2 regions of the Bacterioplanoides sp. SCSIO 12839 genome follow, and region 1 is predicted to be linked to the other one. Evidence: riboswitches for the same ligand, from Rfam matches in the RefSeq annotation. Region 1 holds a riboswitch; the other holds the start of a gene.
The links. A riboswitch is a leader RNA that binds a small molecule or an ion and turns the genes downstream of it on or off. The one in region 1 is predicted to bind molybdenum cofactor.
Positions count from the first base shown of each region.

Region 2: it holds a riboswitch for molybdenum cofactor, as region 1 does, so the genes downstream of both, moaA (GTP 3',8-cyclase MoaA) here and moaA (GTP 3',8-cyclase MoaA) in region 1, are expected to answer to the same signal.

Region 1 covers NZ_CP073745.1:1,134,987-1,139,203, forward strand. The annotation lists gene moaB (molybdenum cofactor biosynthesis protein B) at 1-40, opposite strand, end outside; gene KFF03_RS05300 (molybdenum cofactor guanylyltransferase) at 59-760, opposite strand; gene moaA (GTP 3',8-cyclase MoaA) at 763-1,806, opposite strand; molybdenum cofactor riboswitch at 1,795-1,932, opposite strand; gene KFF03_RS05310 (hypothetical protein) at 2,194-3,363, opposite strand; gene KFF03_RS05315 (ribonucleotide reductase subunit alpha) at 3,610-3,999, opposite strand; gene KFF03_RS05320 (nitrate/nitrite transporter) at 4,037-4,217, opposite strand, start outside.
Region 2 covers NZ_CP073745.1:3,781,178-3,785,394, reverse strand. The annotation lists gene moaB (molybdenum cofactor biosynthesis protein B) at 1-330, opposite strand, end outside; gene KFF03_RS17095 (molybdenum cofactor guanylyltransferase) at 474-1,082, opposite strand; gene moaA (GTP 3',8-cyclase MoaA) at 1,101-2,201, opposite strand; molybdenum cofactor riboswitch at 2,193-2,372, opposite strand; gene KFF03_RS17085 (ABC transporter transmembrane domain-containing protein) at 2,550-4,217, shown strand, end outside.

The sequences.
Region 1 (4,217 bases):
GATGCAGCGGTTCAAATTCAGTTGTAATTTTATGACCCATAAAAACCTCGATAAAACGTCAGCTGGCTTTGTTCGCCAGCGTTAAATTTGGACGTAAGTGAAAACCAGCCTGTTGCCATTGCTGTGGTGTGTTGGCATTCGTCAATGATTGGCTGTGGGGTGCAATTAAGGCATCAGCATTGATCTGCTGGCACAGTGCTTTAATCGACAGCCCGCGTGGTTTACCGCTGTTGTGCGCCTGTTGTAACCGTTCGAGCATCAGCTGATGGTGTGACGGGTTAAGTGGCAAAAACAACGGTAGAAAATGATTGCGGAAATAACAGGCACGGTTTCCCACTTGCCCCTGAGACAATAAATATCGCAACGTGCGTTCCGTCAGCAGCGGTAAATCAATCGGCACAATTAATAATGCTTTACCCGGATCTGACTGTTGCAGGCTATAACGAACCGCCGCTTCAATACCTGCTAATGGCCCACAGTTGTTGAAGTTATCGGATATACGTGGCAATGCAGAATTATGCCATTGTTCATCCTGTTGATGAGGGTTGCGGCTTAACAGGACTTCTTTTAAACCCAGCTTGGATAATAACTCCAGCATATAACTCAGCTGGGTTTGGCATTGCTGTGGCTGTTGTTTAATGTGCTGCGGTTGAGCGTGCTGCTGACGCGCTAACAAGGCTTTGTCTGTACCCATACGGCTGGACTGGCCACCGGCCAGTAATAACGCACGTATGTCAGACGTATCAATCCAGTTAACCACTGTCAGCCTCCCAGCATGGCCAGGTGGCGGGTAGAGCCAGAATACCCCTGTTGCAGATAATGGCTGGCTTTTTTATCCAGCAGTTGTTGCTGAATTTCATGTGCGATGTCAGCCTGGTGGTTATTACGGATCAGGCTGCGTAAATCGTAGCCACCGTCACCAAACAAGCAGGTATGTAATTTACCGGAAGACGAAATGCGCAAACGGTTACAGCTGTCACAGAAGTCTTTGCTGTACGGCATAATCAGGCCCATGGAACCGAGGTAATCCGGATGCTCAAATTCCTGCGCAGGCCCGGCCAGTGGCCCTTTCTTTTTTAATTGCCAGCCCTGAGCTAACAACCGTTGTTTAATTGTTTCACCACTGACGTGGTTTTGTCGAAAATAGTCACCGTTATCACCGGTTTGCATCAATTCAATAAAGCGCAGGCTGATGGGCATATGTTGCAGCCAGTGCAGAAAGGTATCGAACTCTTGCAGGTTATAAGACTTTAATAACACCGCATTTACCTTGATGCGTTTAAATCCCAGGCAAATCGCTTTGTCTAAACCACGCAGAATGTCTTTTAAACGATTGTGGCCGGTGATGGTTTGAAATACCCGTGGATCAAGGCTGTCGATACTTAGGTTTAAGCCATCCAGCCCGGCATCAAACCAGGATTCAACCTTGTCTTCCAGTTTATAGCCGTTGGTGGTTAATGCGACGTCTTCAATACCAGGCGTGGATTTCACCACACGAATAATATCCGTCAGGTCTTTACGGATAACCGGTTCTCCACCGGTGATGCGAATTTTACGGGTGCCATGTTGAGCAAACACCTGAGCCAGTGTCTGGATTTCTTCCAGAGTAAGGTTGTCATATTGTTCGTCACACTGATAACCCTCTGGCAGGCAATAATTACAGCGGTAATTACACACATCGGTAATCGACAGGCGCAGATAACTGAACTGGCGCTGAAAGCCATCGTGGAACTTATTTCCCGACACTTGTGTGTTGGTGATGTGATTGCTGCTGGCTTCACCCAGTGCATAATCAGAACTTTTCATGGAACACCTTTCCAAACCCGGGAGGCCAGGCGGTTTCCCGGCTGACCCATCGGCTTAGTTTCCATTTTCCTGAGCACCTCAGGCGAGTAGGACGTTAGGAAAAAAAGCTCGGCGTTTACTGTGTTTTTTAACGTAGATTCGTCTTTCTATTGTAGGGAAGGCGGTTGCCAGTCCAATTGCTGAGAGGGGGTAAAACGGCTACCTCTAACGGGGTAGTTTTGATTTATGTCAGTCTTCTGGAAGCAATCCGGAAAATAAAAAAAGGACCGGAGACAATTCCGGCCCAAACCCTCAAAGGTGAGAGGTGCTGAGGAAGGTTTCAGCATACAATCAGATCCTGTAATCGGAGGCTCCCGCCTGAAATTACAGGGAGTTTCTGATGGGAGATCAGAACTTGGCGGTGGCTGTTAACCAGATTTTAGTGGTATCTGGTCTGCCGGAATCGTCGCTGGCATCGTATTGTGAGGCTTTTAAACTAAGGCCATAGTTATCCAGTTTTTTCGCAACTACAAAACCGTATTCTGAGCCCAGATCATCGCCGCTGTCGTCACCAGAAAAATCATGGTACTGGCCAACCAGTTTTAACCCGGCAACGTTGGCTACAACGTTCAGGTAGGTATCCTGAAGGCCGTCATTGCCGGCGCCACCAAGAAAGATATCGGTCCAGCCATTAAACTTGTGATTGGTACCCAGTGGTGTTGCAAATGCGGCGTCGCCATCGTCACTGGCTAATAATTCCTGCCCCAGTTTAACCGTGACACCGTTAATTTTTACCCCGGCAGCGAGGTTGTAATAGTAGGTGTCGTAATCATTGTCGCCGTTGTCACGGTTCTGGCTGGCGTATTCTACTTCGTACAATGCCATGTTCAACGCGCCGCTGGCACGTGCGCCGTAGGTTTCAAAATCATCGTTGCCAATATTATTCAGCAGGTAAGCGTAACCACTCAGGCTGAGGCTGTCGTCGAGTTTGTAGTTAATATTGGCAAGAATATTATCTTCCAGCGTATCCGCACCGGTGATGGTGTGACGATTGTTAATTGCAGCGAGGAATATTTTGGTATTCGCCAGCGAGGTATTAGTAACGGTGATGGCATCAAACGTTGCTTCGTTCTGGCGGAAGCCAACACTACCAATGTGACGCTGGTTATCCAGGTTAATACGCTGGTTACCAACTTTTACCGTGGTATCTGTGTATTTGTATTGCAGATAAAACTGGTTGGCATCGGTATATTCCGGATCGGCAATAACACGTTCATCGGTTTTGCCATTGGTCAGGTCGTTGTAATCAACGTCGGTCAGGGCGGCAACACTGTCTACTTCAGCAAGGATGCTGAAACCGGATAATTCGGCAGATTGATAGGTCAATCGCGTGCGTACGGTATTAGCCGTTGCGGTTTTATTGGTAGCAACGTCCTGATCAACATTTTCGTTACGGTAACGCAGGCTGATATTGGTTGTTCCCGATTTTATTGCATCGGTTAATGCGTCTGCCTGAACGGACGGAACAGCTGCGAATGAAGACGATAAAATCACGGATGCCAGAATGCTTTTTTTCATTACAATTGCCTTCTATGGGTTAACTGGTTGGCAACAAGACTAAGACGGAAGTTGAATAAAAATTTGACTGAAATCAAGGAACGATAACAGCTACTAATTCAGGGGTAGTAGACAAGCGACAGCAATAAACCTAAGTGATAAAGATTTTAATAATTAACGATTCTGGGAGGTAAATACGGGGAGATTTCAGCTGAATACCTCCCCATTTAAAAGCAGGGAGGTTACGTGTGTCGAATTTATAGGGTATTAGAACGGAGCGATCTCGATGGGTTGCTCATCACGATTAATGACCACGTAACGGCTTAAATCCTGACCATTGGCTAAATCGTTTGTCATTTTATTCAGATAAGGTTCTGCATCGTTGCTGCTTGGTGCTTTGCCATCAGCCCCACTTAACCCGGCAATAAACATAAACTCCCAATCTTTGCTCACACTATCGGCTTCTTTTTTCAGGCTGGCAAAATCACTTAACTCTTCAGGCAATTTATCAACACACATTACAGGACTGATGCTGCCGCGCTGGTGCTTTTTGATTTTGCCTTTGGTGTCATCTGTCTGGGCAAATAAAAACAGCAGGCGTTGTGGCTCTGGCTGCTTTTTGGTCATCTCTAATAAGTCGTTAAATACTGATTTCATAGGAATACCTCCATACGGAATTAAATTCCGGCTGTTACTACTTAATTAAATTACTTTTTCGTACCTGAAGCAGAAAGTCGTTGTTCAATGCGTCTGCCATCCGGTGTTTGTACTTTTCGGACTTCATTGCAAAATACATCACAATCATGCAGGCGGCACATAGCCCGTACAGCAACATAAAGCAGGCGGTATGTACGCCGCCAATGTCGATTGCCAGG
Region 2 (4,217 bases), 1.3 Mb from region 1:
GATCTGACGGAACAACTCTCCAAAGCCATCAATAGTCTTATCAAACAAGGGAGTGACGGCTTCTGGTGTGGAGTCGCGACCGGTGAAGCCGGTGCCGCCTGTTACCAGTATGGCTTGGGTGGTTTCGTCAGCGATCCAGTTGGCGATCTGAGCACGAATCTTATACACGTCGTCGATCACGATTTGTTTGTCGCTCAGGTGGTGACCTTGTTTGGTTAGCTCGGCAACCAGTAGCTGACCGCTGGTATCGGTTTCTTCCGTGCGGCTATCGGATACGGTTAGGACAGCAATGTTCAGTGCAATAAAGTTATCGGTAAATGTTTTGGCCATGGTTAGTCCTTGTTAAATTTCATTCTAAGAAGAGGATGATGAGGTTTGTTTCTAAGCAGCAACAGGATGTTGCGGTAGCGCGGCAGGCACATGGATGTGCCTTCGGCGCGGCGGAAGAAATAAACCTTGTTGTCGTCTTCTTTTTAAATCTGCTTGTGAATTGCCTGCCACTGTTCGGGGGTGTTGGCATTGGTCAGAAACTTCTCATCTTCGTTATACGGTATTGCCTGGCTGCCCAGCTCGGTTAATAAACCCCGGACACTCAGATTGCCATTCTCACAATTCAATTGCTGTTCAAGATATTGAGTCAACGAATCTGAAAGCGGTAAAAACAGCGGCAAAAAATGATTCTGATAAAAACAGGCTGACTGCTTTTTCAACCCCTGATCAATCAGGTTATTCAGATTTGATGACTGAATAAAAGGTAAATCCACCGGCAACAACAATAAATAATCACACTGATTTTTTAACGATTGAGCCAGAGAATAAATTGCTCCCAGCGGTCCTTTTTCCTCAACCAAATCAGGAATAAATTCACAGCCCAATAGTTGTTGCTCAGCAGGGTTTAATGCTCGGCTAACAACCATCTTCTGAATTACACCGTCAGCAACCAAAGGCTCAATAACAGCACAAGCTCGTTGCAGCTGACTGCGTTGCTGATTATCCAGCAACAAAGCTTTATCTGTGCCCATGCGACTGGATAAGCCGCCGGCGAGAACCGCAGCGACTATCCTGGGATTATCCAATTGCATGCCCATACCTCGTCTCTTTCAGCCGCCGATTTGAGCGAAATGCTGAATCGCACCGGTCTGACCGTCATGCAGGAAATGAGTCGCTTTTTTATCCTGCAATAATCCCTGAATAGCCGTTTCCAGTTCGGCTTGTTTTCCTTCAGTCATTAAATGGCGCAGGTCGTAACCTTGCTCGCCAAACAGACATAAATGCAGTTTGCCCAGTGCAGAAATGCGCAAACGATTACAGCTGGAACAGAAGTCTTTGCTGTACGGCATAATTAAACCGATGCTGCCCTGGTAATCCGGATGATCGAATTCCTGTGCCGGGCCTGCGTCTTTATTGCGTATCTTCTGCTGCCAGCCATTCTCCAATAATTGCTGTTTAATCTGCTCACCGCTAAGGTGATTTTTAGCGAAATAATCCGGGTTTTGACCGGTTTCCATCAGCTCGATAAAGCGCAAAGTGACTGGTGTAAATTTAATCCAGTTAAGGAAACTACTGAGCCCATTAGCATTGTGGCTCTTCAGCAGAACCGCATTCACTTTCACGTCTTTAAACCCCAGCTCAAACGCACGATCAATGCCGCGAAGAATTTCCTGTAGGCGATCATGGCCGGTAATGGTCTGAAAGACTTTAGGGTCTAAGCTGTCGATGCTGACATTCAGCTGATCCAGACCGGCGGCTTTCCAGCTGTCGATATGCTGGTTGATCTTATAGCCGTTGGTGGTTAGCGCAACGGTCTCAATACCGGGCGTTTGTTTCAGCGCGGCGATAATTTGCGGCAGATCTTTGCGTAATACCGGTTCACCGCCAGTAATGCGAACCTTACGAGTGCCATGGGCAGCAAAGGTTTTGGCGAGCTGACGGATCTCTTCCAGCGATAACGGCTCGGTTTTATCCGAACACTGGTAACCATCGGGCAGGCAATAGTTGCAACGGAAGTTGCAAACATCGGTGATCGACAAGCGCAGGTAGCTGAAACGCCGACCGTGCGTGTCTTTAAACTGTGAGTCTTTTAACTGGGAGCCTGCGCGTTGCTCAAAAGTACTCGGACTTAAGACCGACGCCACAGACCCATAGGGTTCCAGCTCGCACGAGTCTACCTCGGTGAGCGGAATCCGGGTATATGAATTCATCTCTCTACACCTTTCCAAATGCGGGAGGCCCGGTGGTTTCCCACAGAACCCTGGTGATGCAGCTGACAGACGGTATGCCTGGAGCCATCACGGCTGACGCGTCTTATTCAGGTTCACAACGTTGTGTGAAGGCCAAACTTAGACGGGAAAGCTTCGGCGTTAAGTCACCATTCTATGTGAGAGTGGCGCAGAAGGGAAAGGTTCACAATGGCCAGTGGTTTGACTCGAACGCTTTACAGCATCAGCCGAGTGGAACACTGCATTACCGGATATCACCTTGCCGATAATCCCCTGAGTCGTTAGCCTTCAGGCACTTATCCACACCATGATTCCTACAAGAAGACCCTTATGCTGCGCTGGCTCTGGCAATTTGTTCGCCCTTATAAACTCCGTTTAACCATTGCCATCGTGGCGCTGGTGATGACTGCAGGCCTGACGTTAGGTCTGGGCCAGGGCGTACGCCTGATGGTGGATAACGGTTTTGCTGCACAATCCACTGAAGGCCTGGCCGATGCGCTAAGCATGTTTGGCGTGTTGGTGGTGCTGGTTTCGATTGGTGCTTACTTCCGCTTCTTTATGATTTCCTGGTTGGGTGAACGGGTGGTGGCGGATATTCGCAAACAGCTGTATCAACATCTGGTCAGCCTGCCGCCCAGCTTCTTTGAGGAGAATCTCGCCGGAGAAATTCAGAGCCGGGTGACTACGGATACTACGCTGCTACAAACCGTGATTGGTTCTTCTTTCTCATTTGCACTGCGGAACGCGCTGACCTTTATGGGTGGCATCACGTTGATGTTTATCAGCAATTTAAAACTCAGTTTAATTGTTTTAATTGCCGTTCCCCTGATTGTTTTTCCGATGATTTATTTTGGCCGCAAGGTGAAAAAATTATCGCGCGACAGTCAGGATAAAATTGCCAGCGTGGGCGCCTGGGCGGGGGAAAGTCTGCAGCATATTAAAGTGGTTCAGGCTTTTACCCGTGAAGATATTGTGACCCAACAGTTCGGCGATGCCGCCGAAGGTGCATTCGATGTTGCTCTGCGTCGAATTCGCCAGCGTGCGTTTTTAATTATGTTGGTGATGATGCTGGTGATGGGTTCTGTCGCGGGCATGTTGTATATCGGCGGCAGTGATGTGATTGCCGGTAAACTGTCCGGCGGTGAATTAGCTGCCTTTGTGTTTTACGCCATTATGGTGGCAGGCTCATTAGCAGCTGTTACCGAAGTATATGGTGAAGTTCAACGGGCAGCCGGAGCCGCGGAACGCATTCGTGAGTTATTAGCCACCGAAGCTGAAATACAATCGCCCGAGCAGAATGAACCCGCGGCAGAACCTGCTCCAGCGGCTAACGCGTCCGATTCTTTATTAAGCTTTCAACAGGTGGGTTATCACTACCCATCACGTCCTGATCGTCAGGCCATTGCCGATTTAACATTAGATATTAAACCCGGTGAACGTATCGCTCTGGTTGGCCCTTCTGGTGCGGGTAAATCGACCTTGTTTGATTTATTACTGCGTTTTCGTGACCCGCAGCAAGGCGATATTTTATTACATGGCAAAAAAATCAAAGACTGGAATCTGCAGGAGCTGCGCAGCCAATTTGCGTTAGTGCCACAACAGCCAGTGTTATTCAGTGCTAACGTTGGGGATAACCTGAGATACGGTAAACCGGATGCCACTGAAGCAGAAATTCTGGCGGCAGCAAAAGCGGCTCATGCCGACGAGTTTATCGAGCAACTACCTGAACAATATCAGTCCTTCTTAGGTGAACAAGGCGTAAAATTATCCGGTGGTCAGAAGCAACGCCTGGCGATAGCCAGAGCGATATTACGAGATCCGGAAATCTTACTGCTAGACGAAGCCACCAGTGCATTGGATGCCCAAAGTGAACATCTGGTACAGCAGGCACTGGATGAGCTGATGAAAGATCGCACCACCTTTATTATTGCCCATCGCTTAGCCACCGTGGCACATGTCGATCGTATTGCCGTGTTTGATCATGGCAAGCTGGTGGCG